2 regions of the Shewanella sp. KX20019 genome follow, and region 1 is predicted to be linked to the other one. Evidence: riboswitches for the same ligand, from Rfam matches in the RefSeq annotation. Region 1 holds a riboswitch; the other holds the start of a gene.
What was found. Region 1 has a riboswitch for thiamine pyrophosphate ahead of JK628_RS09970 (TonB-dependent receptor). Riboswitches for the same ligand answer to the same signal wherever they lie in the genome.
Positions count from the first base shown of each region.

Region 2: linked by a shared signal. The riboswitch ahead of thiC (phosphomethylpyrimidine synthase ThiC) and the one ahead of JK628_RS09970 (TonB-dependent receptor) in region 1 are both predicted to bind thiamine pyrophosphate.

Region 1 is NZ_CP068437.1:2,271,851-2,276,286, forward strand. Features, by position in the region: gene JK628_RS09955 (PaaI family thioesterase) at 1-498, shown strand, start outside; gene JK628_RS09960 (PaaI family thioesterase) at 491-961, shown strand; gene JK628_RS09965 (YcfL family protein) at 1,012-1,401, shown strand; TPP riboswitch at 1,523-1,654, shown strand; gene JK628_RS09970 (TonB-dependent receptor) at 1,706-3,844, shown strand; gene JK628_RS09975 (hypothetical protein) at 3,911-4,171, shown strand; gene pnuC (nicotinamide riboside transporter PnuC) at 4,356-4,436, shown strand, end outside.
Region 2 is NZ_CP068437.1:2,868,871-2,873,306, reverse strand. Features, by position in the region: gene trhA (PAQR family membrane homeostasis protein TrhA) at 1-484, opposite strand, end outside; gene JK628_RS12585 (hypothetical protein) at 868-1,827, shown strand; TPP riboswitch at 1,993-2,091, shown strand; gene thiC (phosphomethylpyrimidine synthase ThiC) at 2,249-4,273, shown strand; gene thiE (thiamine phosphate synthase) at 4,276-4,436, shown strand, end outside.

The DNA.
Region 1 (4,436 bases):
AAAACTGCCGATGTTTTCCCACTGACGGAAATGGCAAGTCGATTTGTTGCGCAACTTACTCAATGCCAAAGGTTAAAGTTAAAGGTGCTCGAGGGCTGTGCTAAACACGTCCTCATTGAACTGCCTTACGATACTCAACTTGTTGGTTATCCAGACACTGGTGTTATTCACGGTGGTGTCATAACGACATTAATGGATACAGCCAGTGGCTGCGCAGTGGTATGTTCTATTTTTGATAAGTATCAAGCTTTAGAGATCTCACCAACGCTTGATTTGCGTGTTGATTATATGAAACCTGCTGAACCCTTTAAGCCTGTTTATGGTTTTGCGCAGTGCTATAAGTTGTCATCAAGCGTAGCGTTTACTCGCGCTATTGCCTACCAAGATTCAATAGACGATCCCATTGCACACGCGGTTGGCTCTTTTATGCGAATTAGTCCGGAGATGGTGGGTGAAGAGTTTAGACAAGCATTGATGGGGGAGCCGCGCCATGACTAACCCTAATCCTTTAGAGTGTGATGCTGCAAAACTAGATGTAAAAAGTATTGTTCGAAAAGCAACGGAACTTAATGATTTTGGTCACTTACTCGAACATGTTCCTTACGCCAAGTTTATTGGTATGGGGGTCGAACGTTTTGGTGACGAACTGGTGTTTAAATTACCAGCAAAAGATGACAATATCGGTAACCCTGTGCTGCCGGCGCTACACGGTGGTGTCATCGCAGGCTTTATGGAAATGTCAGCCATTGTGCAGTTAATGGTGTTTATGCAAGCGACTAAAGTTCCGAAAATCGTAGATTTTTCAATTGATTACCTCAGAGCTGGCTACCATAAAGACAGCTTTGCTGAATGTAAGATAACCCGTCAAGGTCGACGAGTGGCAAATGTGAGCATTAATTGCTGGCAGACTAATCGAAAACACTTGATTGCCACGGCCAGAGCTCATTTCTTAATCGACTAATTTGGATTATCCTTGTAACAACACCGAATGATTTTATTCTAGGGAACAAAATGAAGAAATTGATTTTAGGTTTATTTACGGCGCTTATTTTAGCGGCTTGTGCACCACACACCGCCGGCCTAATGGCGGGATCCAAAGGTGAAGTACGTATTGATAATAATAGCTTTGCAAAAGAGGTCGAGGTTCAAAGTGTAATGGCACGCCCTGAAGGTGGGTTTTTACAGGGCACAGGCACGATTATCAGTAAGGTGTCGACTGACTTGCGCTTACAGTATAAATTTACTTGGTTTGATACCAGTGGCATGACTATTGATGATGAAGGCGTTAGCTGGAAGTCAGTCAAATTGCACGGTAAGCAGCAACTGCAAGTCTCCGCCGTAGCGCCTAATGTCAATGCAACGCGTTTTGAGCTATATGTAAGAAAAGCTTTCTCGAATTAAGCAGTAGAGGCTGAGATTCAGTATTTGTTATTAAAACGTCAGCAATGTTGGCGTTTTTTTATGCGTAACGTTCAGTAATAGCAAGAAGTGTGTCATCGCTTTGTAAAACTCATGTATAATCGGCCGCGCCAAGGGGTGTTAAAGTCTATAAACCGAAAGTTGGATTTTTTAGACTTTAACTGAGATGTTGAAAAACGAACCCTTTGAACCTGATCCGGCTTATACCGGCGTAGGAATGGGCCACAATTCATTTCCCGATCGCTTCTTTATGTTGCCGGATCTCAAAATTATAATTTGAGGTCCTATGTTAAATCTAAAAGTTTATTCTCCTGTTGCGGTTGCCGTCATGGCAGCGCTAGTGTCATCACCAACCTTTGCTAATACAGAATCTGAGACGCCTGTTGATGAGATGGAAGTCATGGTTGTGACGTCTGATTTTCGTGGTACATCGTTAGAAAAGATGCCATCGAGTGTCACAGTCATTGATCAACAGCAAATAGAGGATCAAGGTGCGCAGCACTTTGAAGATCTCTTAAACTCAATTGCAAACTTCAACTGGTCTGGCGGTAGCTCAAGACCTAAATACTTTCAAATTCGTGGTGTTGGCGAGCAAGAGGAGTATCAAGGCGCACCTAACTCCTCTGTCGGTTTTATTGTTGATGATATTGATTTATCAGGTTTAGGCATGGCTTCCAGCATGTACGATCTACAACAAGTTGAAGTATTACGCGGACCACAAGGCACCCGCTACGGTGCTAATGCATTAGCGGGCCTTATCTATCTTAAGAGTAACGATCCAACCGATGTGTTTGAACATGGCGCCGAGGTGTCCTTAGGTGATGATAACCTGCAGACCTTCAGCGGCTTTAGCTCCGGTCCACTGACCGATTCTGGAAACTTGCTTTATCGTGTGTCACTGCAGCAACATCAACAAGACGGCTATCGAGATAATCTCTATCTTGGCGAGAGCGACACCAATAACCGTGACGAATTTACCGGCCGCGCAAAACTGCGTTGGTACGCTACAGAAGAGCTAGAGATAGATCTGACCTTCTTATTTGCAGACTACGATAATGGTTATGATGCTTGGACATTAGATAATAACGGCTTCGATACGTTAACTGACGCCCCAGGTGTTGATAAGCAAACCACCAACGGTACCGCATTGAAGTTTACCTATACTGGTGCTGAAAACGTTGAACTAACCTCATTAACCTCGCTTGCAAATTCAAATACTCGTCATAATTATGATGGCGACTGGGCAAACCCTGACTACTGGGAAAGTCGAGATTGCGACGGCAGCCCATGTGAATATGAGTATAACTGGGACAAGAAAGGCGATAGGCAAACCATAACCCAAGAGTTTAGATTAGCTTCAACAGAATCTGGCCGTATCTTTGCCGACAGCACTGATTGGCTTGTCGGTGTGTATGCGATGGACTTACAAGAAGACAATGAGACCGTCGATACATATAACCAGCTTACTGCAGAATACGAAGCGCAAAACTATGCACTCTTTGGCCAACTGGACTCTGATTTAGGCGCTAACTATGCTTTATCGGTTGGTCTACGTGTTGAGCGCCGTGATAGCGAATACAGTGATTCCGCTGGCGATGAGTTTGAGCCTAGTGAAACTATGTGGGGCGGCCATATTGCGTTAAGCAAAGCGCTTAGCGAAAACCACGAGTCGTATATCCGTGTCGCCAGAGGCTATAAAGCGGGTGGCTTTAATATGTCACTGCCAGTAGAGCTTGCCGATAAAAAAGAGTACGACACCGAAATCCTTTATAACTATGAAGTGGGCTTAAAGTCGGTTTGGTTTGATGGCCAAGCAAGCACTAATCTGTCGGTATTCTTTATGGATAGACAAGATCAACAAGTTGCTGCGTCACAACAATCTACAGTGCCTGGCGAAGAGGGTAACTTCATTCTGTTTACCGAAAACGCGGGTAGCTCTCAAAACTACGGTGCAGAGCTAGACGGTAACTGGTATGCCACTGACAATCTCAAGCTTTACACCAGTCTAGGTTGGTTAGAAACCGAATACGGTGATTACCAGTATGAAGATAAATATGGGGGGATTGTCGATCTTTCTGGTCGCGAACTAGCCCATTCACCGAACTTTACCTTTAGTGTTGGTGCCACTTACCGTAGCGATTCTGGCTGGTTTGCAAACGTGAACGCCAGCGGCAAGAGTGACTTCTATTACTCTGACAGTAACGAATCTAAATCTGATGCTTACCAGATTTTTAATGCCAAGATTGGATACGAAGCTGAAATGTGGTCTGCATACCTGTGGGGGCGCAACCTGTTTGATGAACAATACGGCGTTCGAGGTTTCTATTTCGGCAATGAGCCTGATTTAGGCTGGGCAGATAAGCAGTATGTACGTTATGGTGATCCACGCCAATTAGGACTTACCTTAAACGTTAAGTTTATGTAAATCCTAGTTAAAAAAAGCTTATTAATTTTAATATTGTTATCAGCAATAAATGCTTGAGGTTAGAAAATGAAGTTAACTGCAGAAATTAGTTGCTACCCACTACAAGACAACTATTTAGATCCTATTAGATGGTTTATAGGTCGAGTTGATAGTTATGACAATATCCAGCGGGTGACTAACGCCATGGCAACACAGGTGTGCGGTGAATATGCTGAGGTGATGGCAATGCTGGCAACTGAGATGGAAGCGGCGCACGAGAAGTGGGGCAAGGCGGTATTTGTTGTTAAGTTTATCGGCGGTGAACTCGACTTAAGCCACAGTGAGTAAGCGACTCACTGTCTATAGTTAAAGTCACTGCGGATATCTACCGCTGTAATGACAAGTAGCCACGGAGTTGTATATCCCCATCCTACCTGAAGATGCAGGGATCAGTGGGATGGGTATAGATACTTTGTGGCTATTTGCTTTTAACTTCAGATGATTATTAGCGTCAATAAAGAGATTGAGTTTTATGGCAGATTTGTGGTTACCTTTGATGGATAGTATTACTTCAGCGTTTGGAGAGGCACAAGCCTTAACAGCCTGGGAAGCG
Region 2 (4,436 bases), 600 kb from region 1:
AACCCATCGCTAAATATAGGGCTAAACTGAAGACTTTAAAGCGATTAATGAACAGAGTTTTAAAAAGGACCCCTCCAATTGCCAATGACCAAATGGCAATGAGTACAATATTAGCGTTTCCATTGCCAATTTCACCTTCTAAGCTAATGAGCATCAAGGGGGTGTAGGTTCCCGCAATCAACAGGTAGATTGCGCAGTGGTCTGCTACTTTTAATTTATGCTTCAAGACTTTATCTGTTGCGCTATGGTATAGGGTAGAGCAAAGGAACAACAAAATAATGCTGAGGCAATAGACCACAACGCCAGCCATTTGAACAAAGGTTAACTGCTCATAGCCCTTTACAATACACATAACCAAGCCAATCGCACCAGCCAAAACACCTAGCCCATGGCTCAAGCTGTTCGCCAGCTCTTCTTTAACGCTATAGCCTGCTCTTGCTGCTACGGGGGACTCTTGGGGTAAGGCTGATTGTTGAATAGACATAGAGCGTCAACGACTTCTGGTTAGACCACGATTAACCGCAGTGTATCAGCTTTAATGATAAAAGCTATACTTTTAGCGTACACGTGTTCGCTTAAAACGGTTATGACAATAGCACGCTTTTATCCTGAGCTATTAGTGATACAAAGCCATCAGCAACGGCAGATGTTGAACTTTTGTAATAAAGTGTTCTCTAATGGTATCAGTCGTTATTTTTTAATGGCATATTTACACTGTAGAAAAGTTTGATTTAAAGGAGCACATTGAAGAAATTTTGCGTGCTTTACTGCTAATTTGGTACGGTTTTGCACGTTATTTTTTAGCGTTAACATGGTCTTCTAATTGTATTAGTTGGCCCATTATGGACTATAGAGTTATTCATTGGAATGAAACAAGAGAGCAGATCTGCAGTACCTGTTTTTAGCGCTGTTGCAGTTGGTGAGAAAGAACTCATTGAGCCTAACTTCTCAACAAGCCTGGAGCCTGCCAATGAGCCTGTAGCCAAGATTAACTCTGATAAAAGTGCAATATCTTCAGGTCATTGGCGGACAGCCTATTCACTGCTCTTGGTTGTTTTATTGCATATCGTGCTTATCGGTATCATTAATCAATTTTGGGTTAGGCAAGCGTTAAAGGTTACAACTGTTACCCCAATTAAAATTCAATCATACCTGTATGTTCAACCTATACCGTTAGAAGAGACGGTTATGGAAAACACGGAAGCCCCAAAAAGTAATGACGCATCACAGAATCACTCGACAGGAGATAATAGAGCATCAACTGAGCAAAACAAACCTGTAGACACAGAAGTCGTTACAGCGCCAAGGGCTGAAGTTAATAAGACACTTAAGTCAGAGCTTTCAACAAATGATGCATTGGAAACTGCAGATCTTAGAGTGGATGACAGCACGCCTGTTGAGGCGCAGGAAACTGTTGTGAGCAAGCGTAGCGTACTCGTTAATAAAAGCAATAATGCCATGGCATTTGCCCAGTCCTATCTACAGCGTAAAAATGATGCTGCACTCGATGCTCTTATTGTTGATAAAGCCAACGAATATACAGGTTCTCGCTCATTAAGTGAGATGGATGGTGATATGGTCGAGTTGATATTTCCAGAGGTGGACGAGTACAGTAAAATTCCTACGACTGACCACCGTCTTGACCCAAATCGTATCGTACGCCAAGGTGATACCTGTTTTCGGATTGTTAAGACACCAACGCAAATTAATCCCTATGCGGAGAATATCGGTTACCCCTTTAATTGTGGTGGCGATAAAGTTAAAAAAGCGATTAATGATGCAATCTCAGCTCGATTGGAAAAGAGAATGAGCATTCGACAAAAATAATTATTTAAATGATTTATTTTCATTAGAGCCTCTATTTCAGCTCGCTATCACTAATTATCTTTATTAATATCAAATGTTTATTAGGTGATTTAAACGTTGACCAGTAGTGGGGGACGTTATTAATTTACACTTGTGTCTTGGTCAGGGATAGGCTTATACTGCTCGCTCATCTTGTCGGAGTGCCATATGGCTGAGACCGTTTATTCGGGATCCGTTGAACCTGATCAGGCTAGAACCTGCGAAGGAAACAAGCGAAATAACTGCGTTATATAAGTTGTATTAAAACAGCAAGCAGTCATATTTCGGTGGTTAAGTGCATCTGAAATTTGCGTTATTACGCGGTTTCATTTTGGGCTTTCAACTTTAAATTTCTCAACTCTCCTGACAAGCAACTTCATTTTTTATCATAGTGAGTTTGCTAATGTCGAAACGCCGCGAAACCCGAGCTCAGGCTCAACAGTTCATCGATAACCTAAAACCGTTACAGCACCCAAATTCCGAGAAGGTCTATCTTCAGGGCAGTCGTGCAGATCTTAAAGTGGGTATGCGCCAAATTCACCAAGCAGATACTTTGCTCAGTGGTGATGAGAACAACCCTGTGTATGAGGCTAACCCGCCGCTCAGAGTATACGACTGTGCTGGAGCATATTCAGATCCCGACGCCAGTATTGATGTACACAAAGGCTTAGATAAATTCCGTCTTAACTGGATCTCTGAGCGTGATGATACAGAGCAGTTATCCGCTGTGAGCTCTGGTTTTACCCAGCAACGCTTGGCCGATGATGGATTAGACCATTTACGTTTTGAATCCTTATTGCCTCCCCGCCGTGCAAAATCGGGTAAACGTGTGACTCAATTGCACTATGCGCGTCAGGGTATTATCACCCCTGAAATGGAATACATCGCTATTCGCGAGAATATGGCGATGGCAGACGTTACCGACCCTATTTTGACCCAAAAAGATAAGGGTGAGAGTTTTGGTGCCTCAATCAGTGAGCCCATCACTGCGGAGTTTGTTCGCAGTGAAATAGCTCGAGGTCGTGCCATTATTCCTCTCAATATCAATCACCCTGAAGCTGAACCGATGATCATTGGTCGTAACTTTCTAGTAAAAGTTAACGCTAATATTGGTAATTCAGCAGTGACTTCTTCTATTGAAGAGGAGGTTGAAAAGCTAGTTTGGTCTACGCGTTGGGGCGCTGATACGGTAATGGACCTGTCTACTGGTCGCTATATTCACGAAACTCGTGAGTGGATCATCCGTAACTCTCCAGTGCCTATTGGCACAGTGCCTATCTACCAGGCACTTGAAAAAGTGAACGGTATTGCTGAAGATCTCAACTGGGAAACATTCCGCGATACCTTGATTGAGCAAGCGGAACAGGGCGTTGATTACTTCACTATTCACGCCGGCGTGTTACTGCGTTACGTGCCAATGACCGCCAAACGCCTAACGGGCATCGTTTCCCGCGGTGGTTCAATTATGGCTAAATGGTGTTTGTCACACCATACCGAGAACTTTCTCTATGAACACTTCAGAGATATCTGCGAGATCTGTGCTGCTTATGACGTATCCTTGTCATTAGGCGATGGCATGCGTCCAGGCTCGATTGCTGATGCTAATGATGAAGCGCAGTTTGCAGAGCTTGAGACTTTAGGCGAGCTGGTTAAAATTGCCTGGCAATATGATGTTCAAACTATCATTGAAGGCCCTGGCCATATTCCAATGAACCTCATTAAAGAGAACATGGACAAGCAGTTAGATGTTTGTGATGAGGCACCATTTTATACTCTCGGTCCACAAACAACTGACATTGCACCGGGCTATGATCATTTTACCTCTGGGATCGGCGCGGCAATGATTGCCTGGTATGGTTGTGCGATGTTGTGTTATGTCACCCCCAAAGAGCACCTAGGTTTACCTAATAAAGATGACGTTAAACAAGGGTTAATAGCTTATAAAATCGCGGCGCATGCAGGTGATGTGGCTAAAGGTCATCCAAGTGCCCAAATTCGAGATAATGCATTGTCAAAAGCACGTTTCGAGTTCCGATGGGAAGATCAATACAACTTAGGCTTAGATCCTGAAACTGCCCGCGCTTATCACGATGAATCACTGCCGCAAGAGTCGGCCAAAGTGGCTCACTTTTGCTCTATGTGTGGTCCAAAATTCTGCTCTATGAAAATCAGCCAAGAGGTTCGCGATTACGCTGCAGCGCAAGAGAAGCTGGCGTTAGCGATTGAAGTCGAACCTAAAGGAGTTGAAGTTAAATCTTCAGCTGAATATCAAGCTTATAGCAGTCAAGCTGCAACGACTGGGCTGTCGGACAAAGATATCAGCAGTGGTATGGCACAAATGTCGGCAGAGTTTAAAGCCAAAGGTGCTGAACTCTATCACGAAGCAGACACTAGCGCAGAAACTAAAGAAGCCGCTGTAGAGGAGTAATCATGGCTAAGGTTAATTCTAGCCGACAGCCTGCTCGTAATCGTCCATTGGTGTGGACGATTGCGGGATCTGATAGCGGTGGCGGTGCAGGCATTCAGGCCGATTTGGCCAGCATGAATGATCTTGAAACTCATGGCTGCAGCGTGATCACTGCAGTGACTGC